Regions from separate parts of the Alteromonas macleodii ATCC 27126 genome, predicted to be linked through region 1. Evidence: predicted binding sites of a transcription regulator. Region 1 holds the regulator's gene; each other region holds the start of a gene.
What was found. Region 1 encodes sigma-54, which starts transcription at its own class of promoters, with help from an activator protein. Its sites were predicted from a motif close to GTTGGCACGNNNNTNGNNT; they were not measured.
Positions count from the first base shown of each region.

Region 1 (3,159 bases):
ACGCCGCGGAATTGGCTACCTACCGCAGGAAGCCTCTATTTTCAGAAAGCTCACAGTGCATGAAAATATCATGGCCATTTTGCAAACCCGTAAAGATTTAAATTCACAACAGCAAGAAGAAGAAGCTGATGCGCTACTTGATGAATTTAATATTAACCATATACGTAATAGTACGGGGATGAGTTTGTCAGGGGGCGAACGCCGTCGCGTTGAGATTGCCCGCGCTCTGGCAGCAAAACCGCAATTTATTTTGTTAGACGAACCATTTGCTGGTGTTGATCCAATATCAGTTAATGATATAAAGAAGATAATACAACATCTTCGCGATAGGGGTATTGGAATCCTTATCACAGACCATAACGTACGAGAGACATTGGATGTTTGTGAAAAGGCGTACATTGTGAGTCATGGCGAGCTTATTGCGCAAGGAACGGCGGAACAGGTTTTAAGTAATCAAAAAGTAAGGGATGTATACCTAGGCGAACAATTCAGGCTATAGTTAATGTAACCGAATTGCCATTTTTCAGTTTCGCTCTGGTATATTCAATTTAGAGCATTTAAATAAGACGTAGATGAAACCATCTTTACAGCTAAAATTTAGCCAACAACTTACCATGACACCACAGCTTCAGCAGGCCATTAAACTGCTGCAGCTTTCTACACTTGATCTTCAACAAGAGATCCAAGAAGCGCTCGATTCTAATCCGCTATTAGAAGTTGAAGAAGGTAACGACGAGCCGCAACTAGAAAAGAACAATATCGACAACGATGACAGCGGCTCTGAGGCCACTGCTTCTGCATCTAGTGACACACTAGAAGCCGGCGATGCACTTGAGAAAAACGATCTTCCCGATGAGCTGCCAATCGACAGCACATGGGACGAATACTACTCTGCTTCATCTTCGCCAGCTCCGGGTCCATCCAATGACGACGAGCAAATCTTCCAAGGTGAGACTACTGAAGATATTCAAGAGCACCTTCTTTGGCAAATGCGCCTTACCCACTTCTCGGATACCGATCGCGCAATCGCTACAGCAATCATCGACTCTATTGACGAGTCAGGTTATTTAACCGTTACCCTTGATGATATTTTAGAAGCGGTTAACGATGATGATATGGAAGAGCCGATTGAAATGGACGAAATAGAATGTGTGCTTAAGCGCATTCAGATGTTCGACCCTATTGGTTCTGGCTCACGCTCTCCACAAGAATGTTTGATGGTGCAATTGCGCCAGTTTTCAGAAGACACACCGTGGCTTGCTGAAGCAAAGCAACTGATTGAAGAGTACTCTGACTTACTGAGCAGCAAAGACTATCGTACGCTTATGCGTAAAAGCCGATTGAAAGAAGATCAGCTACGCGAGGCAATGCGTTTACTGCAAACCTTGAATCCTCGCCCAGGTAGTGCTTTAGTTACTAAAGAGCCTGAGTACGTTATTCCTGATGTCTCAGTAACCAAGAAAAATGGCCGTTGGGTGGTTGAGCTGAACCCCGACAGTCTGCCTAAGTTAAGCGTAAATCAACAATACGCTGCAATGAGTCGCCGTGCCAAGAATAGTAGCGATTCACAATTCATCCGCTCACACATGCAAGAGGCTAAGTGGTTCATAAAGAGCCTTGAATCTCGTAACGAAACCTTAATGAAGGTTGCAAACTGCATTGTGCAGCAGCAAATGGGCTTTTTTGAGCACGGCCCGGAAATGATGAAACCAATGGTGCTAAATGATGTCGCAGAAATGGTAGATATGCACGAATCCACTATTTCGCGAGTGACAACGCAAAAGTACATGCATACGCCACGTGGAATCTTCGAATTGAAGTATTTCTTCTCAAGCCACGTTGCAACAGAGTCTGGTGGTGAATGTTCATCTACAGCGATTCGTGCATTGATCAAGAAATTAGTGGCCGCTGAAAAGCCTAGCAAGCCGCTAAGTGATAGCAAGATTGCTTCATTGTTGGCCGAACAAGGCATTAAAGTTGCCCGGCGAACAATAGCAAAGTACCGGGAATCGTTGTCGATCCCGCCGTCGAACCAACGCAAAAGCCTTATTTAATCGGGCTTAATAATATAAGGAAGACGAAATATGCAAATCAACCTTACTGGTCATCATGTCGAAATCACCGACTCTTTGCGTAATTATGTCGATACGAAGTTCAGCAAACTTGAACGTCACTTTGATCACATTTCTAATGTGCATGTCATCCTGAACGTTGAAAAATTAAATCAAAAAGCCGAAGCGACCGTTCATTTAAGTGGCGCTGAAGTATTCGCATCCTCAGAAAATACCGACATGTATGCGGCGATTGACAGCATGGTTGATAAACTCGACCGGCAGGTAATCAAGCATAAGGAAAAACTGAAAAAACATTAGTAGTTAATTAAGCATGGATATACAAGCCATCGTAAGTCTGGACCGCACCGAGTGTGCGGTTCAGTGTAATAGTAAAAAGCGAATTCTTGAGATCATCGCTGATATCGCTGCCAAGCAAAACGAGAACATTGATCAGGCAACGATACTCAACAGTTTGATGGCTCGAGAGCGTATGGGTAGTACAGGCATTGGCAATGGTATCGCCCTGCCCCACGGACGCCTGCCGGGCCTTGAGAAAGTGATTGCCATTGTTGTAACCAGCACGCCAGCAATCGACTTTGACGCCCTTGACGAGAAACCCGTAGACATCTTTTTTGCGCTACTCGTTCCCGAGGAACAGACCGAAGGACACCTTCAAACGCTGGCCACCGTGGCTGGTAAACTAAGCGACAAAGAAACGATTAAAGCAATACGTCGCGCAACGACAAGCGACGATATTCTATCTGCATTAAGTTAAACATTAAGCGCCTATTAACCGTTTAGTAGGCGCCTAATTCAACAACGCGTATGTGATAAAACCAGAGTATTAGGGAGAAAGTAGGTGAAGCTGATAATAATCAGTGGTCGTTCGGGGTCTGGTAAGTCTGTCGCACTTCGCGCATTGGAAGATTTAGGTTATTACTGTGTTGATAATATCCCTGTAAACTTACTTCCCACCTTAACCCATACAGTTGTTGACGAGTACGATCAGGTTGCGGTAAGTATCGATGTGAGAAACTTACCTAAAAATCCTGACGATTTGGTAGAAATTCTAGACTACCTGCCTTCTTCGTGGTCGATGACCATT
Region 1 is NC_018632.1:767,324-770,482, reverse strand. Features, by position in the region: gene lptB (LPS export ABC transporter ATP-binding protein) at 1-499, shown strand, start outside; gene MASE_RS03335 (RNA polymerase factor sigma-54) at 573-2,054, shown strand; gene hpf (ribosome hibernation promoting factor) at 2,085-2,372, shown strand; gene ptsN (PTS IIA-like nitrogen regulatory protein PtsN) at 2,386-2,829, shown strand; gene rapZ (RNase adapter RapZ) at 2,914-3,159, shown strand, end outside.

Region 2 (3,159 bases), 320 kb from region 1:
GAGTCGTTTGCAGCTTCAATGACATCGAATCAAGCGTTACAAGCCTCTAGTCTTATCGGGCAAAACGTGCTGGTTCAAGGTAACGTGGGTTATATGGCCAATGAAGGCGATGGCATTTCGGGTGTCATCGTGAATGAAAAAACAGTTCAGAATATGACGATCACTATTGAGAACCAGTTTGGTGAAGTCATAAAAACCATTGATGCAGGCACACAAAGCGCTGGCAACATTGAGTTTGAATGGGATGGCAAAGATAAGCATGGCAACCAGATGGCACCGGGTGAATATGTTATCAGTGCCACTGGCGAATTAAATGGAGAGGGTGTTCAGCTGAATACCGCCGTTAATCGCCATGTAGGAAGTGTAAGCTTGGCTGGTAGTGGTCAAGGCGTAATTTTGAATTTGGATGGTGATGTCAGTATCAATCTTGATGACGTCATTCAAATCGGCAGTTAGTAGGAGAATCAATAATGTCTTTTAATATTGCACTGAGTGGCGTATCAGCCGCACAAAAAGATTTGGATGTAACCGCCAACAACATCGCAAACGTAAATACAGTTGGCTTTAAAGAATCTCGCGCTGAATTTGGCGATGTTTATGCGGCATCACTGCTTTCAGGTGGTAAAACTAAAGTAGGTGACGGTGTACTCACTCAAGAAGTTGCTCAGCAATTTTCTCAAGGTAGCCTTCAGTTTACCAATACCTCGCTTGATTTGGCGATCACAGGTAATGGTTTCTTTGCGACAGTACCTGAAATTACGTCTCGCGACTTCTCGTTCACACGTGCGGGTCAGTTCAAGTTAGATAGCGACAATTTCGTGGTTAACAGTAACGGCGATAACTTATTGGGTTTCCCCGTTAACTCTGATGGTACAAGTGCCTCGGTAGCACTTAGTACTACAGAGCCAGTACGTATCCCAGATTCTTCGGGTTCTCCCGCACAAACCACAGAAGTTGACATTCGAATGAACTTGCCTGCTGGTGATGCAGCCCTAGATCCACAAGATTTTGACCCTGAAGATCCGCTTACCTACAACGCAGCAACATCGGTAACCGTTTACGATTCGTTAGGTGATAGCCACGTAATGACCTATTACTTCATAAAGGATGCGACACCGGGTGTTGATAATGAGTGGTACGTTGCTACTGCAATCGATGACACGCTAGTTGATATGACAGATTCAGCGGGTAATGACACAGACCCAGCAACAGCAGTAAATAGTGTCGGTGGTAACACCGGTAACGCCGTAACAGCATCTAAACTTATCTTCTCTCAAGGCGGTGATTTTGCTGGTATGGAAACGCCTGATGGCCTACCTACACTTGATTTCAAAATGCAAACAGAAGCGTTAGGCGCAGGTATTCTTGCTAATGGCTCAGATCCTACGCAGCAAATAAGCATTGATTTTAACCTCGATGTTAATAACGCGACGCCTAATGAGCCGACTCAGTTCGCCTCTGCGTTCGAGGTTACATCATTAGAACAAGACGGTTTGCCTGTAGGTCGATTGACGGGTATCGATATCGGTCCTGACGGCCTGGTTCGTGCAACATTCTCTAATGGTACGTCTGAACCCATTGTTCGTGTCGCTTTGGTTCGCTTTTCTAATGAACAAGGCCTAACTCAAGAGAGCAGTACTCAGTGGAAGGAAAGTATTCTTTCAGGTGAGGCACTAGCGGGTGAAGCAACAACCGGTACTTTCGGCGAAATTAACTCTTCGGCGCTAGAACAAGCTAACGTTAACCTTACCACTGAGCTCATCGACATGATTATCGCTCAGCGTAACTTCCAAGCAAACTCGCGTGCGCTTGAAGTGAACAACTCGCTAAACCAGACTATCCTTAACATTCGATAGTTTGCAGTAAGCTACATTAGCAGATTGCTAAGCGGCAAATTTTAGGCGCGGAAAACTGTACCTATTTGACCCGATTTAGAAAGGTCGCAACAATGCGACCTTTTTATTTTTCTATATATATCAATTCAATACCGCCCTTATTTTTCAATTGCACTAAATATCCACAGATTGGCACTGCCTTTGCAAAATCTTGTTTAAGGTTTAATCAGAGTCAAAAGTCAGTCATGGACAAACTTCTCTATATTTCAGCAAGTGGCGCCTCCCAAGACCTACTAGGAACAGGGATTAGGGCCAATAACTTGGCTAATGCACAGACAACAGGATTCAGAGCGCAGTTAGAGCAGGCAAGGTCAATGCCGGCCTACGGCGAAGGTTTGCCGACTCGCGTGTTTTCCATGACAGAAAGCCCGTCGAATAATTACGAGTCGGGCCCGATGATTAAAACAGACCGCGATTTAGACGTAGCCATTCAAGGTGATGGTTGGTTCGCTGTACAAGATCAAAATGGTCAAGAAGCTTACTCGCGTGATGGAAATTTCAAGTTGGGCGATGACGGAATTTTGACAGATATCCACGATCGCGTCGTGCTTGGTGACAATGGGCCAATATTCCTTCCTGTTCCTTTAGATAATCTCAATATTGCGGCCGATGGCACGTTGTCAATGAGACAGTTAGGTGCCCCTGCCAATGTTATTGAAGAAGTGGGGCGACTTAAATTAGTTAGCCCAAACTATGCTGACATGGAACGTGGGAACGACGGCTTATTTAGAATGGAAGATGGCTCAATAGCGCCAGCCAATGCCAACGTAAAAGTAATGTCGGGCATGCTTGAAGGTTCCAACGTCAATGCGGTTGACGAAATGGTGGACATGATAAGTCTGCAGCGTCACTACGAGCTTCAAGTCAAAATGATGAAGCAAGCAGAAGAGCTTGATACTCGCGGTAATCAGCTACTACGCATCCTGTAAAAGAATTTTTATCACCGTTGCCCTATGAGCAACGTCGGAGGTTAACATGCATCCAGCATTGTGGATTAGTAAAACCGGACTAGACGCCGCACAGACCGATGTGGCAGTGGTGTCTAACAACCTAGCAAACGCATCAACAGTTGGTTTCAAAAAAGATCGAGCGGTGTTTGAAGATTTGCTTTATCAGAATATCAATCAGCCAGGCGGTCGTTCGTCTGCTGACACAGAGCTACCTTCTGGGCTTATGCTTGGTTCAGGCTCGAAGGTCGTTGCTACTCAAAAAGCACACACGCAAGGTAACCTATTAACCACTGAAAACGCGCTTGATATGTCAA
Region 2 is NC_018632.1:1,091,719-1,094,877, forward strand. Features, by position in the region: gene flgD (flagellar hook assembly protein FlgD) at 1-456, shown strand, start outside; gene flgE (flagellar hook protein FlgE) at 471-1,856, shown strand; gene MASE_RS04625 (flagellar basal body rod protein FlgF) at 2,081-2,824, shown strand; gene flgG (flagellar basal-body rod protein FlgG) at 2,871-3,159, shown strand, end outside.
Region 2: MASE_RS04625 (flagellar basal body rod protein FlgF) is a predicted target of sigma-54. The motif match lies at 2,024-2,042, and genes of this name have one in related genera.

Region 3 (3,159 bases), 850 kb from region 1:
CCCACGTCAAAGTCGACTGAAACCGGGCTTTCTGACACGGTGACGCCTGGTGATATTGCGTCACTTGCAAGTTCATCTGAATTGGCTTTCAGCGCCACATTTGAAAACGCAGAAGCAGTCCCTGTTGCACCGTCCAGGTATTGGCGCGCTATGACCTTAGAACATTTTGACGGGAAAACCTGGTCTATTAGCAACAAACGCAAACAGGCAGAGCAGCAGTTAGCTTACATGGGCAAGCCAACACCCTTGTCAGCTCTGGCCGAGGAAAATACGCCTCAAGTGATAAGTTATGAATTGATCGTGGAACCCACACAGCAAACGTGGCTGTTTGCGCTAGCGCCTTCGACACCCAACAACCGCGAGAACAGTATTTTCGTAAGAAGTCTTTTTGATTTTACGTTAAGGGCGAATAGCCCAATATCCAGTAAAAAAGCGTTTTATCTGCGCTACTATCCAACTGCGCAAATCACTAGCGGAATAGGAAATTTTGAATCGCAACTAAACCTTCAGGTTTCCATGAATGGCAACCCTCAAGCCAGAGCATGGGGACAGACACTTGCCAAACAATACTCAAGCGCACAGCAAATTGTTAGCGCAATAATGCGTGAATTTAATCAAGGGGGCTTCCGCTACACCCTATCGCCGAACGCCATGCCTACCGACCCCATCGACCGTTTTTTATTTGAAGAACGCTCAGGTTTTTGTGCCCATTACGCAGGCGCCATGGTGTATGTGCTTCGCGCCGCAGGGGTACCGGCAAGAATGGTGACAGGCTACCAGGGCGGAAGCGCACTTAATGACAATGTGCTGCAAATAAGGCAGTACGATGCACATGCGTGGGTGGAAGCATTTATTGATGGTGTATGGATTCGACACGACCCAACGAGTATGGTGGCACCGTCACGCTTAACCTTCGGGCTTGAACGTGCGTTGGAAGAGCTTGGGGAGTCTCGTGAAGCGAGTATTTTGGGCGACCTTAGCAACGCTGCCATTTTTGCAACGTTACAAAGCTGGTTTCAACAGCTCGATTACTCATGGAGTAAATGGGTACTGGGCTTTGACAATACTGCGCAAACCAACATGCTTGAAGAATTACTAGGCTCGCTAACGCCGCAAAAAATGCGAGTTGTATTTCTTTCCGCCATTGGCCTAATTGGGCTTATTTTAGCACTTTATTTTTTACCCAATACGCATCGCAACACACTGTCGCCCTCACACAGAGTTTTACTAAACGCAATAAAATGCGTTGAAGCTAAAACAGGAAAAGAAAGAGGGAATAAAACCTTGTCCGCCTTTATGAGTGAAGTTAACCCTTTGATAAACGAAGATGCTACCAAGGCACTAACACTTCTGTGTGAACTATTTGAGCATGAAAAATACGCACACCGAACACAAGAGACAAAAGTTTATCCAACCATGAAGCGTCAGTTAAAAATGTTAAAACAGGCATTAAAGTAGGAAATGGTTAAACCGGTTGCACCTTAAACACTCACACTCCCCCCCTTTTTAGTGCAGACTAATTAATAGTGCCTTGGCGCAAGCGTCTATCAACACAGCCATGAATTTATACAAAGCATTGTTTTTAATAGCAATAAATAACGCATTTAGGTACATTTTGGTTATTGGCACTTTTTTAGCTTTGTACAAATGGATAACAAAAGTACGAAGGCGCTTATACAAGTATTAGTTGCCAACGGGCTTCAGAGTACAAAGGCGTACATATAACCGACGGTTTATTTGTTAGCTACCACAATGCATGAGTTTCGGACAAAGGCGTCCCCAGTTCTTTCTTACGAGAGCGCTGCGGACGCCTTTTTTTGATCTTCTGGAACGCATTGAAACAGTAAACGCCAACATACAGATGACAACTTATTAATAACGACAACGTGAGGTGAAACCATGGCTTATCTTCTCCCCGCTGAGTTTGCAACCAAGATGGTAGATGCAGGCGAAGCCAAAATTTATATGTCTACACGAGATACTCTAATTCGCGCTTATATGGCAGGTGCAATATTGGCCCTAGCCGCTGTTTTTGCCGTTACCATTGCCGTTCAAACCGGCGTGTTTCTTCTTGGCGCAGTGTTATTCCCAGTGGGCTTTTGTATGCTCTACCTTATGGGGTTTGACCTATTAACCGGCGTGTTTGTACTTACCCCGCTCGCTTGGCTTGCACAGCGACCTGGCGTCACGCCAAAACAAATTCTACGAAATTGGGGATTAGTATTTTTAGGTAACTTTGGCGGCGCATTAACCGTGGCCTTTATGATGTCGTTTATTTTTACCATGGGGTATAACGTGGATGGCGGTGCCATCGCGACTAAGGTAGCCAGCATTGGCGAAGCTCGTACATTGGGCTACGCAGAACACGGCGTTGCAGGCTGGTTCACCATTTTTATTCGCGGCATGTTGTGTAACTGGATGGTGTCGCTAGGCGTAGTGGGTGCAATGATTTCAACCCACGTTAGCGGAAAAGTACTAGCCATGTGGATGCCAATCATGCTGTTCTTCTTTATGGGTTTTGAGCACTCAGTAGTAAACATGTTCCTTTTCCCATTTGGCCTTATTATGGGCGGCGACTTCTCGGTTATGGACTACTTCATTTGGAACGAGATCCCAACTGCACTTGGAAATCTTGTTGGTGGCCTCGCCTTTACTGGACTAACCCTGTACACCACCCACGTTAAGACGCTACCCAAACGTACTATCCCTGTTGATAAAGCCGCTGCATCGCAAACACTGCCTATTTAACTAAAGCGCTTATCTTAAAGCCATCATGCCTTGCCCCTACAAGACACGTCATGATGGCGTTATCCGTTTCCTTGGAAATAACTAATTGGGCTCATAATTAAATATGCAGGTAAGAAGCAATTAAACATGAATGAGCGAGCCGCGTTAAACGCCCCAATTAACCCACCAGCTAACACGCTCAGTGTAAGTGCATTTTCTACAGCCGGCGTTAAAGCGATAAACCAAGATGCATACGCTTTTCATGTTTCTGATAACCCAGATCAAAGCAGCGTTTTTGTTATCGCCGACGGTGTAAGTAGCAGTACGGTTAGCCAAGTTGCTAGCGACTTTGCTACCAGTCAGTTTATTAAACTGTTTAATATGGCGCCGGAACAATGGTCGGTTAAGACGCGCGCTGAAACCATTATTAAA
Region 3 is NC_018632.1:1,614,191-1,617,349, reverse strand. Features, by position in the region: gene MASE_RS06940 (transglutaminase TgpA family protein) at 1-1,458, shown strand, start outside; gene MASE_RS06935 (formate/nitrite transporter family protein) at 1,900-2,748, shown strand; gene MASE_RS20230 (PP2C family protein-serine/threonine phosphatase) at 2,875-3,159, shown strand, end outside.
Region 3: MASE_RS06935 (formate/nitrite transporter family protein) is a predicted target of sigma-54. The motif match lies at 1,622-1,640, and genes of this name have one in related genera.